Regions from separate parts of the Desulfitispora alkaliphila genome, predicted to be linked through region 2. Evidence: riboswitches for the same ligand, from Rfam matches in the RefSeq annotation. Region 2 holds a riboswitch; each other region holds the start of a gene.
What was found. Region 2 has a riboswitch for S-adenosylmethionine ahead of metK (methionine adenosyltransferase). Riboswitches for the same ligand answer to the same signal wherever they lie in the genome.
Positions count from the first base shown of each region.

Region 1: it holds a riboswitch for S-adenosylmethionine, as region 2 does, so the genes downstream of both, metA (homoserine O-acetyltransferase MetA) here and metK (methionine adenosyltransferase) in region 2, are expected to answer to the same signal.
Region 3: it holds a riboswitch for S-adenosylmethionine, as region 2 does, so the genes downstream of both, metF (methylenetetrahydrofolate reductase [NAD(P)H]) here and metK (methionine adenosyltransferase) in region 2, are expected to answer to the same signal.
Region 4: it holds a riboswitch for S-adenosylmethionine, as region 2 does, so the genes downstream of both, GGQ84_RS05525 (homocysteine synthase) here and metK (methionine adenosyltransferase) in region 2, are expected to answer to the same signal.

Region 1 is NZ_JBNPXS010000008.1:49,543-52,691, reverse strand. Features, by position in the region: gene GGQ84_RS04685 (MutS family DNA mismatch repair protein) at 1-554, shown strand, start outside; gene metA (homoserine O-acetyltransferase MetA) at 603-1,544, opposite strand; SAM riboswitch class I at 1,619-1,723, opposite strand; gene GGQ84_RS04675 (nitroreductase family protein) at 1,862-2,479, shown strand; gene GGQ84_RS04670 (ASKHA domain-containing protein) at 2,542-3,149, opposite strand, start outside.
Region 2 is NZ_JBNPXS010000005.1:2,752-5,900, reverse strand. Features, by position in the region: gene GGQ84_RS02950 (glycerate kinase) at 1-48, shown strand, start outside; gene GGQ84_RS02945 (CBS domain-containing protein) at 76-516, shown strand; gene GGQ84_RS02940 (PTS sugar transporter subunit IIC) at 637-1,659, shown strand; SAM riboswitch class I at 1,730-1,831, shown strand; gene metK (methionine adenosyltransferase) at 1,922-3,118, shown strand.
Region 3 is NZ_JBNPXS010000001.1:79,341-82,489, forward strand. Features, by position in the region: gene GGQ84_RS00415 (vitamin B12 dependent-methionine synthase activation domain-containing protein) at 1-264, opposite strand, end outside; gene metF (methylenetetrahydrofolate reductase [NAD(P)H]) at 284-1,156, opposite strand; SAM riboswitch class I at 1,263-1,369, opposite strand; gene GGQ84_RS00425 (malate:quinone oxidoreductase) at 1,375-2,904, opposite strand; gene GGQ84_RS00430 (Fic family protein) at 3,084-3,149, opposite strand, start outside.
Region 4 is NZ_JBNPXS010000010.1:68,220-71,368, forward strand. Features, by position in the region: gene spoIVA (stage IV sporulation protein A) at 1-974, shown strand, start outside; SAM riboswitch class I at 1,062-1,164, shown strand; gene GGQ84_RS05525 (homocysteine synthase) at 1,249-2,544, shown strand; gene GGQ84_RS05530 (ACT domain-containing protein) at 2,687-3,136, shown strand.

The sequences.
Region 1 (3,149 bases), on a different contig from region 2:
ATGACTTAGAAATAAAGCCTCCAGCAGATATCCTGCTAATAACCGGATCCAATATGTCAGGGAAGAGTACTTTATTGCGTACTATAGGCATTAATCTTGTGCTAGCATACGCGGGAGCGCCTGTATGTGCGCGCAAGTTTCAATGTCCATTGCTGAATGTTTATACTTGCATGCGCGTAAGTGATAATTTAGAAGAGAGTACGTCTTCTTTTTATGCAGAATTATTGCGGATAAAGAAAATTGTAGAAGCATCTAAAAGTGAGAAAGTATTCTTTTTATTAGATGAAATCTTTAAAGGCACCAATTCCCTTGATAGACATGATGGGGCAAAGATGCTCATAAAAAAGATGAAAAAGATGGGGGCAATGGGCTTGGTATCTACTCACGATTTAGAGTTAGGACAGCTCGAGCAAGAAACCAATGGGTGTGTAATTAATTTCCATTTTCGTGAGTACTACCGAGGTGGTAAGATACAGTTTGATTATAAACTGCGGTCGGGCATCTCTACAACCAGGAATGCCATGTATTTGATTAAAATGGCTGGTATTGATTAGTATGAAATATAGCGGTTCCTCGAGGAGCCGCTATAGCTATATTACCTATTAAGTAACTTTTGGTTTTCGGAGACTGGATATCTTAGTAACATCGTAAGGAGTTTCTTGATATACATAGTAGTTTAACCAATTGGCAAATAGCAAATTGGCATGAGCCTTCCAAGTTACCAAAGGGTCTGCAGAAGGATCGTCATTAGGAAAGTAGTTTTTAGGCACAGTAATGTTTTTGCCTTGATTTATATCTCGCTCATATTCTAGTTTCAATGTCTCTGGATCATATTCCGAGTGTCCTGTTACAAATATTTGACGCCCATCTTTAGACCCCACCATATAAACTCCGGCCTCGGGAGAAACAGATAATACCTCTAATTCAGGTACTTTTTCAATGTCCTCTAGCCTCACTTCGGTATGCCTGGAGTGAGGCACATAAAAAAGATCATCAAAACCTCGAAGTAACTTAACATTTTTTTTGCAAGTTATGTGGGGAAATACACCAAATTTTTTCTCTGTTAAAGAGTGTTTAGGGATACCGTAATGATGACAAAGGCCTGCTTGAGCACCCCAGCAAATGTGGAAAGTGGACGTAACATTTTCTGTAGTCCAATCCATAATGTCTTTTAGTTCATTCCAGTAATCTACTTTATTAAAATGCAATTGCTCAACTGGCGCTCCTGTGATTATCATTCCGTCAAATTTTTCATTTTTAATATGAGAAAAAGTCTTGTAAAAAGTCTGCAAGTGCTCGGGGTGAGTATTTTTTGATGTATGGGTAGCTGGATGCAATAATACCACGTCTACTTGCAGTGGAGTGTTACCTATTAGTCGCAACAACTGAATTTCTGTAGCTATTTTTGTGGGCATAAGATTTAATATAGCTACGCGTAAAGGACGAATATCCTGGGTTTGAGCTCTGTTTTCATTCATTACGAAAATATTTTCTTGGCTTAATATTTCTGTAGCGGGTAAATTATCTGGTATTTTTACAGGCATAGAAAGCACCTCCTAAATCTATAAAATAAAAAAACTCTCCCTGAGATGAAGGAGATGTTAATTGCAATACTTTTCTCTCATCTCTAGGTTAATATAACCTACAGGAATTAGCACCTTGCACTAGTAGTGCTGGTTGCCGGGCTTCACTGGGCCAGTCCCTCCACCGCTCTTAATAAGAGATACTTATAAGAATATATTAAATTTATTTAAATTTATCACTAGTAGCAGGAGATGTCAAGGAAAAGCTGCAGAGGAATCCTAAACATTTTGTGGAAGTAAAAAATATTGGGTAATACTAAATCTTGTGAGGTGATTATATGGAATTAATTGATGCTATTCGAGCTAGAAGAAGTATCAGGAAGTTTAAAGAGGACCCGGTTCCTGATAAGCTGGTTCGCGAATTACTGGAAGCAGCAAGACTTGCTCCGTCTGGGGTGAATTTACAGCCGTGGCGTTTTGTAGTTGTAAAGAGTTCAGAGTCTAGGGCTAAGCTAGCAAAAGCCACACCCTTGTCTTTTGTAAGCAAAGCACCTGTGGTTATTGTCTGTTGTGTAGACACCCAAATCTTAACCAAGAATGCGATTATGGATAGAGCGACAGAATTGAAAGAATCGGGGGCATTTGTGGGAACTGACTTAGAAGGATTTGAACCAGAGAATTATGCAGACAAAAAGCAAAAGATGGAACAACATGCTGCTATGGCGTATATGAGTCTAAATACTGCTATTGCAATAGACCATATCACCTTGAGGGCGGAAGACTTGGGGCTAGGAAGTTGTTGGGTGATGATGTTCAGTCAGGGTAAAGTAAAGCAGGCAATTGAGCTAGAGGATAGATATCACGTTGTGGCATTGTTACCTATTGGATATCCGGATCAGCATCCTAACCAGAGGCCTAGACTGTCATTAGAGGAGATTATTATAAAAGAGGTTTAGGAGAATTCAGTTCTATACTTTTAAAGGATGCTTAGAAGTTTAAGCATCCTTTAAAAATTCGGTTATTTTGGGTTTCTGTTAAGCTTTTCTTTAATACTAGGATAAAGCTCTAAATTACTGTGAGGGAGAAACAATCCTGAAGTATATTTATTCATAAAATCCTGGTTAGCATTCATTTCAAAATAAGTAATTCTTCTGGCTATTTCTTCAAGTTCCTGGCGCTTTTGTTGAGATAACAGAGCTAATTTAGCTCCCGTCCCAGAACTATTTCCCAGCTTAACTATGCGCTCTCGTGGCAAGTCTGGGTATAAACCGATTGTAATAGCTGACTCAGTATCTAGGTAGTTACCAAAAGCTCCTGCTGTATAGAAGTGTTTGATGTCCTCCATAGGACAACCAACTGCTTCTAAGAGTACAGAAATAGAGGCGTTAACAGCTCCCTTTGTTCTTATTAAATTTTTCAAGTCCGATTGAGATATGCAGATATCCAGGCCGTTGGCACTTTCTTCAGCTGAGACAAGGGTGTAGGAATTTGTATTTTGTTTAAAATAGCCTTTACGGTCGACTATTCCGCTTAAGAGCATCTGTGCAAGACAGTCCACTAAACCTGAACCACATAATCCCTTAGGACTAATATTGTTAACTGTATTATAGGATACTTTCTTAGTCT
Region 2 (3,149 bases):
CAAGTAGCTCGATTATGGCAAGCAGGGTTAGCATATAAGGATAAATAAAATATAAAGAGAAAGGACGGTGATTTGGTGAAAGTAGGAGAGGTGATGCAACGGAATGTTACCACAGTGGAAAAAGGAGAATTGGTGGGAAATGCAGCTAAGCTAATGACTAGTGGGTGCATTAGTGGACTCCCAGTTATGGATGGAGAAAAGGTTGTGGGAATGATTACGGAATCAGATGTTGTGCAGATGTTTATCCCGGGCATTTTGCGAGTGCTAGGGGAAGTCCCAAAGATTCCAGGGCTAGAAAAGTATTTGGAACGAATGGATGAGTTGGCCCAAAAGAAAGTGGAACAAATCGTCTCAACTCATGGTGCGGTTACCATTACCGAGGAAGTAGAACTAGGGGAAGCTATAGCGCTAATGGTTGCCAAAGGGGTAAAAAAATTGCCGGTTACAAAAGAAGATAAACTGGTTGGAATAATTACATATTCGGATATAATAAAAGTGGTTGCAGATAGATCGTAAGATAAAGGGAAAGACTTCACTCCATGAGTGAAGTTTCTTTTTTTTTATTTTACAGGTGACAAGACAGCTGCTCGGGTGTATAATGGTAAATATAATTTTAAGATAGGGGAGTGGAGATAGATGGATAAAGAGAATATGGAGAAGCAGTCCTTTCTACGTCGAAAGGGTGTGGAAATTTCCCTAAGGCGATATGGGATAGATGCATTGGGAGCAATGGCTTTGGGTTTGTTTTCATCTCTAATTGTAGGCTTAATTCTTCGAGTAGCTGGAGAACAGCTGGGAATAGGCTTTCTGGAAGAGATAGGGGCGTTGGCTTCTAGTATGATGGGACCAGCTATTGGGGTAGCTGTAGCATTTGGTCTAAAAGCGCCACCCTTTGTCCTGTTTGCATCGACCATAACTGGAGCTGCTGGCGCCCAGCTGGGGGGGCCTGCAGGAGCCTTTGTAGCAGCGCTAATTGGTGCTGAAATAGGGAAATTAATATCTAAGGAAACTAAAGTTGATTTAATAGTAACTCCAGCTACTACAATTATTACCGGAGTAGCTGTAGCCCAAGTGATAGGCCCGAGAATATATAATTTTATGATAGAATTTGGAAATCTGATAATGATTGCTACTGAGATGCATCCAATACCTATGGGAATTATAGTTGCCAGCTTGATGGGCTTAGCATTGACTGCACCTATTAGCAGTGCAGCAATTGCCATTATGATGGAGTTAGGAGGCTTGGCCGCAGGGGCAGCCACAGTGGGTTGTGCTGCTCAGATGGTAGGGTTTGCAGTAATTAGCTACAGGGATAACAAGATGGCGGGGTTAATGGCCCAGGGCTTAGGTACATCCATGCTTCAGATTCCTAACATTGTAAAGAACCCCATGATCATAGTACCGCCAACCGTGGCAGGAGCCATACTGGGTCCCTTTGTAACAACAATTTTTCCTATGTATAATAATCCTGCAGGGGCGGGAATGGGAACAGCTGGCCTGGTAGGGCAAATTGGCACCATGGACGTGATGGGAATGGGTTCCCTTCCTCTGATTATAGCGTTCCACTTTATATTGCCCGCAGCAATAGCTTTGGCCGTAGCTATTGTCATGCGAAAGGCAGGCTTAATCAAAGCAGGAGATATGAAACTAGACCTATAAAATAAATTTTGGGCGAAAATTTGCTTTCTGTAGGAGGAAACGATATAATAATGTCGAATAAAGTTTAGAATTCTTATCTAGAGAGGTGGAGGGACAGGCCCGATGAAACCCGGCAACCAACTGGAAACAGTTAGGTGCCAATTCCTGCAGGCTAGGGCCTGAGAGATAAGAGGGGAATGATAGACCTCTCGTATTTAGCGAGAGGATTTTTTTTTGCACCATAGGAAAGTATTTTCTTTAATCAAAAAGGAGGTTTAAATATATGGCCAAAAAGAGACTATTCACCTCAGAATCGGTTACCGAGGGACATCCGGACAAAATGGCAGATCAGATTTCTGATGCTATTTTAGACGCTATTTTTAGCCAGGACCCCAATGCCAGAGTAGCTTGTGAGACTGCAATTACAACTGGTATGGTACTGATAACAGGTGAAATTACAACTAATTGCTATGTGGACATACCAAAAACTGTAAGAAATACCGTAAGAGAGATTGGATACACTAGAGCCAAGTATGGTTTTGACTGTGATACCTGTGCAGTTTTAACGGCTATCGATGAACAATCACCTGATATTGCCCTTGGTGTAGACCAGGCGCTAGAATCTAAAAAGGGGGAAATGAAGGATAGTCAGATTGAGTCCACTGGTGCGGGCGATCAGGGAATGATGTTTGGCTTTGCTTGTAATGAAACTGAAGAGTTAATGCCCTTACCAATAGCTCTTTCTCACAGACTGGCACGAAAGTTAGCTGCCGTGAGAAAAAGCGGTGAATTAGAGTATCTTCGTCCTGATGGCAAGACTCAGGTTACAGTAGAGTATATGGACGACAAGCCTGTACGAATTGATACTGTGGTAATCTCAACTCAGCACGCACCACAAGTTGAATTAGAGCAAATAGAACGAGATTTAATTGCGAAAGTGGTAAAGCCCATTGTTCCAGAAGAGTTACTAGATGATGAAACCAAATATTTGATAAATCCTACTGGCAGATTTGTTGTGGGTGGCCCTCAAGGAGATGCGGGTCTAACAGGGCGAAAAATTATAGTAGATACTTATGGGGGTTATGCTCGACACGGTGGAGGTGCCTTCTCAGGAAAGGATCCCACAAAGGTTGACCGCTCTGCCGCCTATGCTGCTAGATATGTGGCTAAAAATGTGGTGGCTGCTGGCTTGGCCGATAAGTGCGAAGTGCAATTGGCCTATGCAATTGGAGTGGCAAAACCGGTATCGGTTATGGTAGAGACCTTTGGAACAGAAAAGGTTCCAGTGGAAAAGATAGAGGAATTAATAGAAAAGAACTTTGACTTGAGACCTGCTGCAATCATCAGAGATTTGGAGTTGCGCAGACCTATTTATAGACAAACAGCTGCCTACGGGCACATGGGTAGAACAGATATAGATCTGCCATGGGAAAAGACGGACAAAGCTGATGCCTTGAGGGCAGAGGCTGCAAAGAGCTAACACCTTTTGGTGTTAGCTCTTCTTTAATTAC
Region 3 (3,149 bases), on a different contig from region 2:
ACCAAGGGTTGCCGCTAAAACTACACATTTCTCTACTTGAGCCAAGTATTCTCTAATAGAATTCCCCTCAAGATTGATGTTACTATCTGTTAGAGTTACTTCTTCCCGCCCCTTTTCTAACTTATAGATACCATAATGATACCGAGGCTTGGAAATCAGCTTTATCTCTTCAATACAGCTTTGAATTACTAGCTCTAGATTATAGTCAATGGTCTGACCTTTATAACCCAGATAACGCAGCACCTCATCTCGATTAATTTCCATTGGGTCACCTCTCTTCCCTCTAGATTGCCTGACTTAAATTTTTAAGTTTACCCACTATTGCTCTGGCAATTTGAGGTTGATTCATAGTGTAAATATGGACTCCATCTACCCCATTGCTTACTAGCTCCTCCGCCTGCTCTGCTGCATATTCAATTCCCCATTTTTTCAAGGATTCAGGATTGTTCTCGTATTTTACCAAGAGCTTAATTACCTTAGCAGGTAGGGAAGCGCCACACATATAAATCATCTTTTCAACTTGCTGCTTACTTAAAATAGGCATTATTCCAGCGGATAGTTTGCAATCTATTCCAGCCCTGTCTAGCTTTTCTTTAAATCTATAGAAAAGCTGGTTATCAAAAAACAGCTGAGTAATTAAGAAGTCTGCTCCTACATTTACTTTTTGCTTTAGATATTCTAAATCCCGCTGCACATCACTGCATTCAATGTGGCCTTCAGGATAAGCAGCAGCCCCCACACAAAAACTTCCTTTTGCTTTTATCTCTTCTATAAGGTCTACTGCATAATTATATCTAGCTTGTCCTCGCTGGTTATAATTTTTAGGGTAATCACCTCTCAGTGCTAGTACATTATATAGATTATTTTGCTTTAGCTTTTCTAAGGTGCTCTTGATTTCTTCCTCTGTACTAGTGATACAAGTGAGGTGAGCTAAGGCTTCAATCTCGTATTTTCTTTTGATAAGTGAAGCAATATCAATTGTGCTCTTGCTACCTGAGCCTCCGGCTCCATAGGTGACACTAATAAAATCAGGTCTTAAATGAGCTAGTTCATCGATAGTTTTGTAGATTGTATCAATATCCCCATCTTTCTTTGGCGGAAATACCTCAAATGAGATAACAGTTTTTTTTTGCTCGAAAATGTCTCCAATATGCATTGATGTCAGCTCCTTATTGATTGTCTGTTTAATTAAACATAAAAAGCCCCTTCTTTTCGTAAGAAGAGGCGTCTTAAAGGCATAAAGCCATACTTGAAAAACTCTCTTCCTATCTCTCAGCTAAAAATAGCTGCAGGAATTGGCACATTTTCAGCTAATGCTGACTGTTGCCGGGCTTCATCGGGCCAGTCCCTCCACCACTCTTGATAAGAAATTTATTATTTATATTTAATTTTATTTATGATAACATTATTTGTTGGTGTTGTAAAGGCTAATCCAAGTGTCTGCGCTGTTGAATTATGAATTTCCTGCAAAAGCTCCGGGTTCTCCATCAGTGACTTCCCATAAGAAGGAATCATTTCTTTGATTTTCGCTTCCCACTCTTCCATGTTTTGTGGAAAACACTTTTTGAGTACCTCAAGCATAACGTGAACCACAATAGAAGCACCTGGAGAAGCTCCTAGTAATGCTGCAGCTGATCCATCTTCAGCAGTAATCACTTCCGTACCAAATTGAAGTGTTCCTTTGCCACCTGCCTCAGTATCCTTGATAACTTGCACACGCTGGCCGGCTACTACTAGATCCCAATCTTCGCTTTTGGCGTTAGGGATAAATTCACGTAATTGTTCCATTCGCTGTTCTTTGGATAACATAACTTGCTGAATAAGGTATTTTGTCAACGCCATCTCTTTTGCGCCTGCTGCCAACATAGTTAAGACATTATCCGGTTTTACGGAAGTTAATAAATCAAATATTGAACCCTGTTTTAAGAACTTTGGTGAGAAGCCCGCAAATGGCCCAAACAGCAGCTCCTTTTTATTGTCAATAAATCTGATATCAAGGTGGGGGACAGACATTGGCGGAGCACCAACCTTAGCTTTACCGTATACCTTTGCATAGTGCCGTTCTACAACAGATGGATTATTACATGCCATAAATATTCCGCTTACCGGAAAGCCTCCAATATGTTTCCCTTCAGGAATACCGGACTTTTGCAGTAAATGTAGGCTTCCTCCCCCGCCTCCAATAAAGACGAATTTTGCAGTATGCCGTTCCACAGTACCGCTGTGGAGATTCTGCACTTTCAACTCCCACAATCCGTCACTGGTGCGTTTAATATCCTTAACATTATGCTTATATCTAATGTCAGCATCTTTTCTGTCCAAATGGTCAAATAACATCCGTGCTAAAGCACCAAAATTCACATCAGTTCCATATTCGGTTTTCGTTGCAGCTATTGGTCCATTAGACTTACGCCCCTCCATCATAAGTGGAAACCATTCTTTTAGGTCTTCTGGGTCATCAGAAAATTCCATCCCGTGAAACAAAGGGTTATTTGCCAGGGCTTCAAAACGCTTTTTTAAAAACGCTACATTCTGATCTCCTTGTACAAAGCTCATATGAGGTAGTCCCATGATAAAGTCCTGAGGATTACTTATCAGGTTTCTATTTACAAGATAAGACCAAAACTGCATTGAAACCTGAAATTGCTCATTGATTGTTATAGCTTTGTTAATATCTATAGATCCGTCCGGCTGTTGAGCAGTGTAGTTAAGCTCACATAGCGCCGCATGTCCCGTTCCCGCATTATTCCATTCGTTAGAGCTCTCCCCTCCTGCTTTCTCCAACTTCTCAAACACTGTAATTTCCCATCGGGGTACTAATTCTTTCAAAAGTGTCCCTAAAGTGGCACTCATTATGCCTGCACCAATCAAAACAACGTCTGCTCTACTTGTTTTATTACTCATTTTTACCGTCCTTATACCTTAATATTTGCAGAAAGGATGCAAGTGCAACTAGTCATACACCTTTTCTAATTAATTATATATTAATATATTTTATCAGAATTTTGCATAGATTAAAACAATTATTTTGTATAAACATTTAAGAACCACTATGTATGTTATACCAAAAATACAAGTTTCTCTTAAGAAGTCAAAATATCTTCTAAAAATTCATCAGAAACTTTATATTCTTTTGGTCTTTGAGTTAC
Region 4 (3,149 bases), on a different contig from region 2:
AGGAGCGAGTAATCGCTGAGCTAAAAGAGCTAAATAAACCATTTTTAGTTATCCTAAACTCAACAAACCCCTATAGTGCTCAAGTATCAGAGCTAGCAGGTGAGCTAGAGGAAAAATATGATGTGCCAGTGTTGCCAATAGATTGCCTCAACCTAACAGAAGATGACATTCTAAAGGTATTAGAAGAAAGTCTCTACGAATTCCCAGTCAAAGAGGTAAACATTAGTTTGCCAAAGTGGGTGGAAGAATTAGAGTACAGTCATTGGCTGAAAGAGCAGTTTGAAACAGCTGTTAAAGAAAGCGTGGGGCAAGTTAAAAGGCTTAGGGATATAGATTATGCTCTAGAGAACCTGAGTGTCTATGAATTTGTTAAGGCAGTAAACTTGACTAATATGGATCTAGGAACGGGAGTAGCTTCAATTGACCTAAAAGAATCAGAAGGACTATTCTATAAGGTATTGCAAGAGGTAAGTGGCTTTGAGATTGAAGGGGAGCATCACCTATTGAGCCTCATGAAAGAGCTAAGTGTGGCTAAGCGTGAATACGACAAAGTTGCCCAGGCACTCCATGAAGTGGAAGAGCATGGCTATGGAGTTGTCACACCACAAGTTGATGAAATGACTTTAGATGAGCCTGAGCTAATTAGAACAGGGGGCAGATTTGGAGTAAAGCTTAAGGCAAGTGCGCCTTCTTTACACATAATCAAAGCCAACATAAACACAGAAGTTACACCGCTTATTGGCACTGAGAAGCAGTGTGAAGAGCTGGTTAGATACATTGAGAATGAGTTTGAAGAAAACCCCACAAAAATTTGGGAATCCAATATTTTCGGAAAGTCCTTGCATGAATTGGTTCGTGAGGGTATTCAGAACAAACTATATCGCATGCCAGACAACGCTCAGACCAAACTGCAGGATACACTGCAGCGCATTGTCAATGATGGCAGTGGTGGACTCATATGCATTATAATCTAAAGTCGGCTAGTCCGACTTTATTTTTTCTTTCAAAATAGGTTGACATAAGCGTCTAGTATTGATATACTACTGAAAAACACATACGTTTTCTTATCCAGAGAGGTGGAGGGACTGGCCCAATGAAACCCGGCAACCGGCTCACATGAGCAATGGTGCCAAATCCTGCAGGTGTATACCTGGGAGATAAGAGAGGCTTTTTGCTAAGTACAACCACCCTCTTCTTATCTAAGAAGAGGTTTTTTGTTTACCAAAAATAAATGAGGAGGTAATGTTGATGACCAAAGAAGAAAACTTAAAGTTAGATACCCTAGCAGTACATGGAGGCCAGCAGCCTGACCCTACAACTGGCTCAATGGCAGTACCTATTTACCAGACTACTTCTTATGCTTTTGAAAGTAGTGAGCATGCAGCTAATCTTTTTGCCTTAAAAGAACCGGGAAATATATATACTAGGATTATGAATCCTACCACGGACGTTTTTGAAAAGAGGATAGCCCTATTAGAGGGTGGGGTTGGAGCTTTAGCAGTAGCTTCAGGACAAGCAGCAGAAACTCTAGCAATACTCAATCTAGCTAAGGCTGGGGATGAAATCGTTGCGGCTAACAGCCTCTACGGTGGCACCTATAACCTATTTACCCACACCTTGCCCAAAATGGGAATCAAGGTTAGGCTTGTAGATCCTGATAACCCTGAAAACTTTAGAGAAGCTATTAACGAAAAGACAAAAGCTGTATATGGAGAAATCATGGGTAACCCTAAGCTTAACGTTTTGGATATAGAGAAAGTAGCCCAAATAGCTCATGAAGCTGGAGTTCCTCTGATTGTAGATAACACAGTGGCTACGCCTTACCTGTGCAAGCCCTTTGACTTTGGCGCAGATATTGTGATCCATTCGGCTACCAAATTTATTGGCGGCCATGGAACTAGCATAGGTGGTGTAATTGTGGACTCGGGGAAATTTGATTGGAGCAATGACAGGTTTCCCGAATTTACAGACCCTGACCCAAGCTACCACGGAATCAAATTCCACGAAGCATTTGGACAGTCAGCATTTATTGTTAAGGCTAGAGTACAGCTACTGCGAGACATAGGAGCGTCCATCAGTCCCTTTAATGCCCATCAACTGCTCCTAGGCTTAGAAACCCTGCATTTGCGGATGGAACGTCACAGTGCTAATGCGCTGGAGATAGCTCAGTACTTAGAAGAGCACCCAGAAGTGAGCTGGGTCAGCTATCCTGGGTTAAAAAGCCATCCATCTCATGAGCTAGCGCAAAAATACTTAAAAGCTGGTACAGGTGCAATTATGACCTTTGGCTTAAAGAGAGGAAAAGAAGCAGGACCTAAATTTATCGAAAACCTAAACCTATTTTTCCACCTGGCAAACATAGGAGATGCCAGATCTCTAGTAATTCATCCGGCAACAACCACTCATCAACAGTTAACAGAAGAGCAACAGATTAGTTCTGGAGTTACCGGGGATATGGTTAGGCTGTCAGTGGGTATCGAAGCGGTGGAAGATTTGAAAGCAGACTTAGATAATGCTCTAGAAAAGTGCAAGTTTATTGAATAATAGTAAAAATTCAAAATCGGAAAATAGGGGCGTAAGCCTCTATTTTTCTATTATTAAGTATTGCAAAAGCTGGATAGAGTTGCTATAATGTCTATCATACATAGATAAAAATCCACGGCTGAGAGACAAGGGAGTGGCTAATTTGAAAAAACAAAAATTTTTTATGATTAGCTCTGAGATACTGCCAGAAGCAATCATGAAAACTGCTAAGGCAAAAGAGATACTGGCAAAGGGTGAAGCGGAAACAGTAAATGAAGCAGCGGAATTGGCTGGTATTAGCAGAAGTGCATTTTACAAATACAAAGATGGGATTTTCCCCCTTTACAGAGACAGTCACAACAAAATTGTCACCATTTCTCTTGATTTAGAACATAAAAGTGGTGTTTTGTCAAAAGTACTTAACTCAGTTGCAGCTGAAGGTGGAAACATTTTAACCATAAACCAAGGACTGCCCCTACAAGGTCTCGCCAATGTGACCCTATCTATAGAAACTACAGAGATGAATGTGACAACAGAGGATCTTTTAAACACTTTAGGTGATATAAGCGGTTTAAAGAACCTCAAGGTTATAGGGCAAAGTTCTCAAATATAATAAGCTAAGAAAT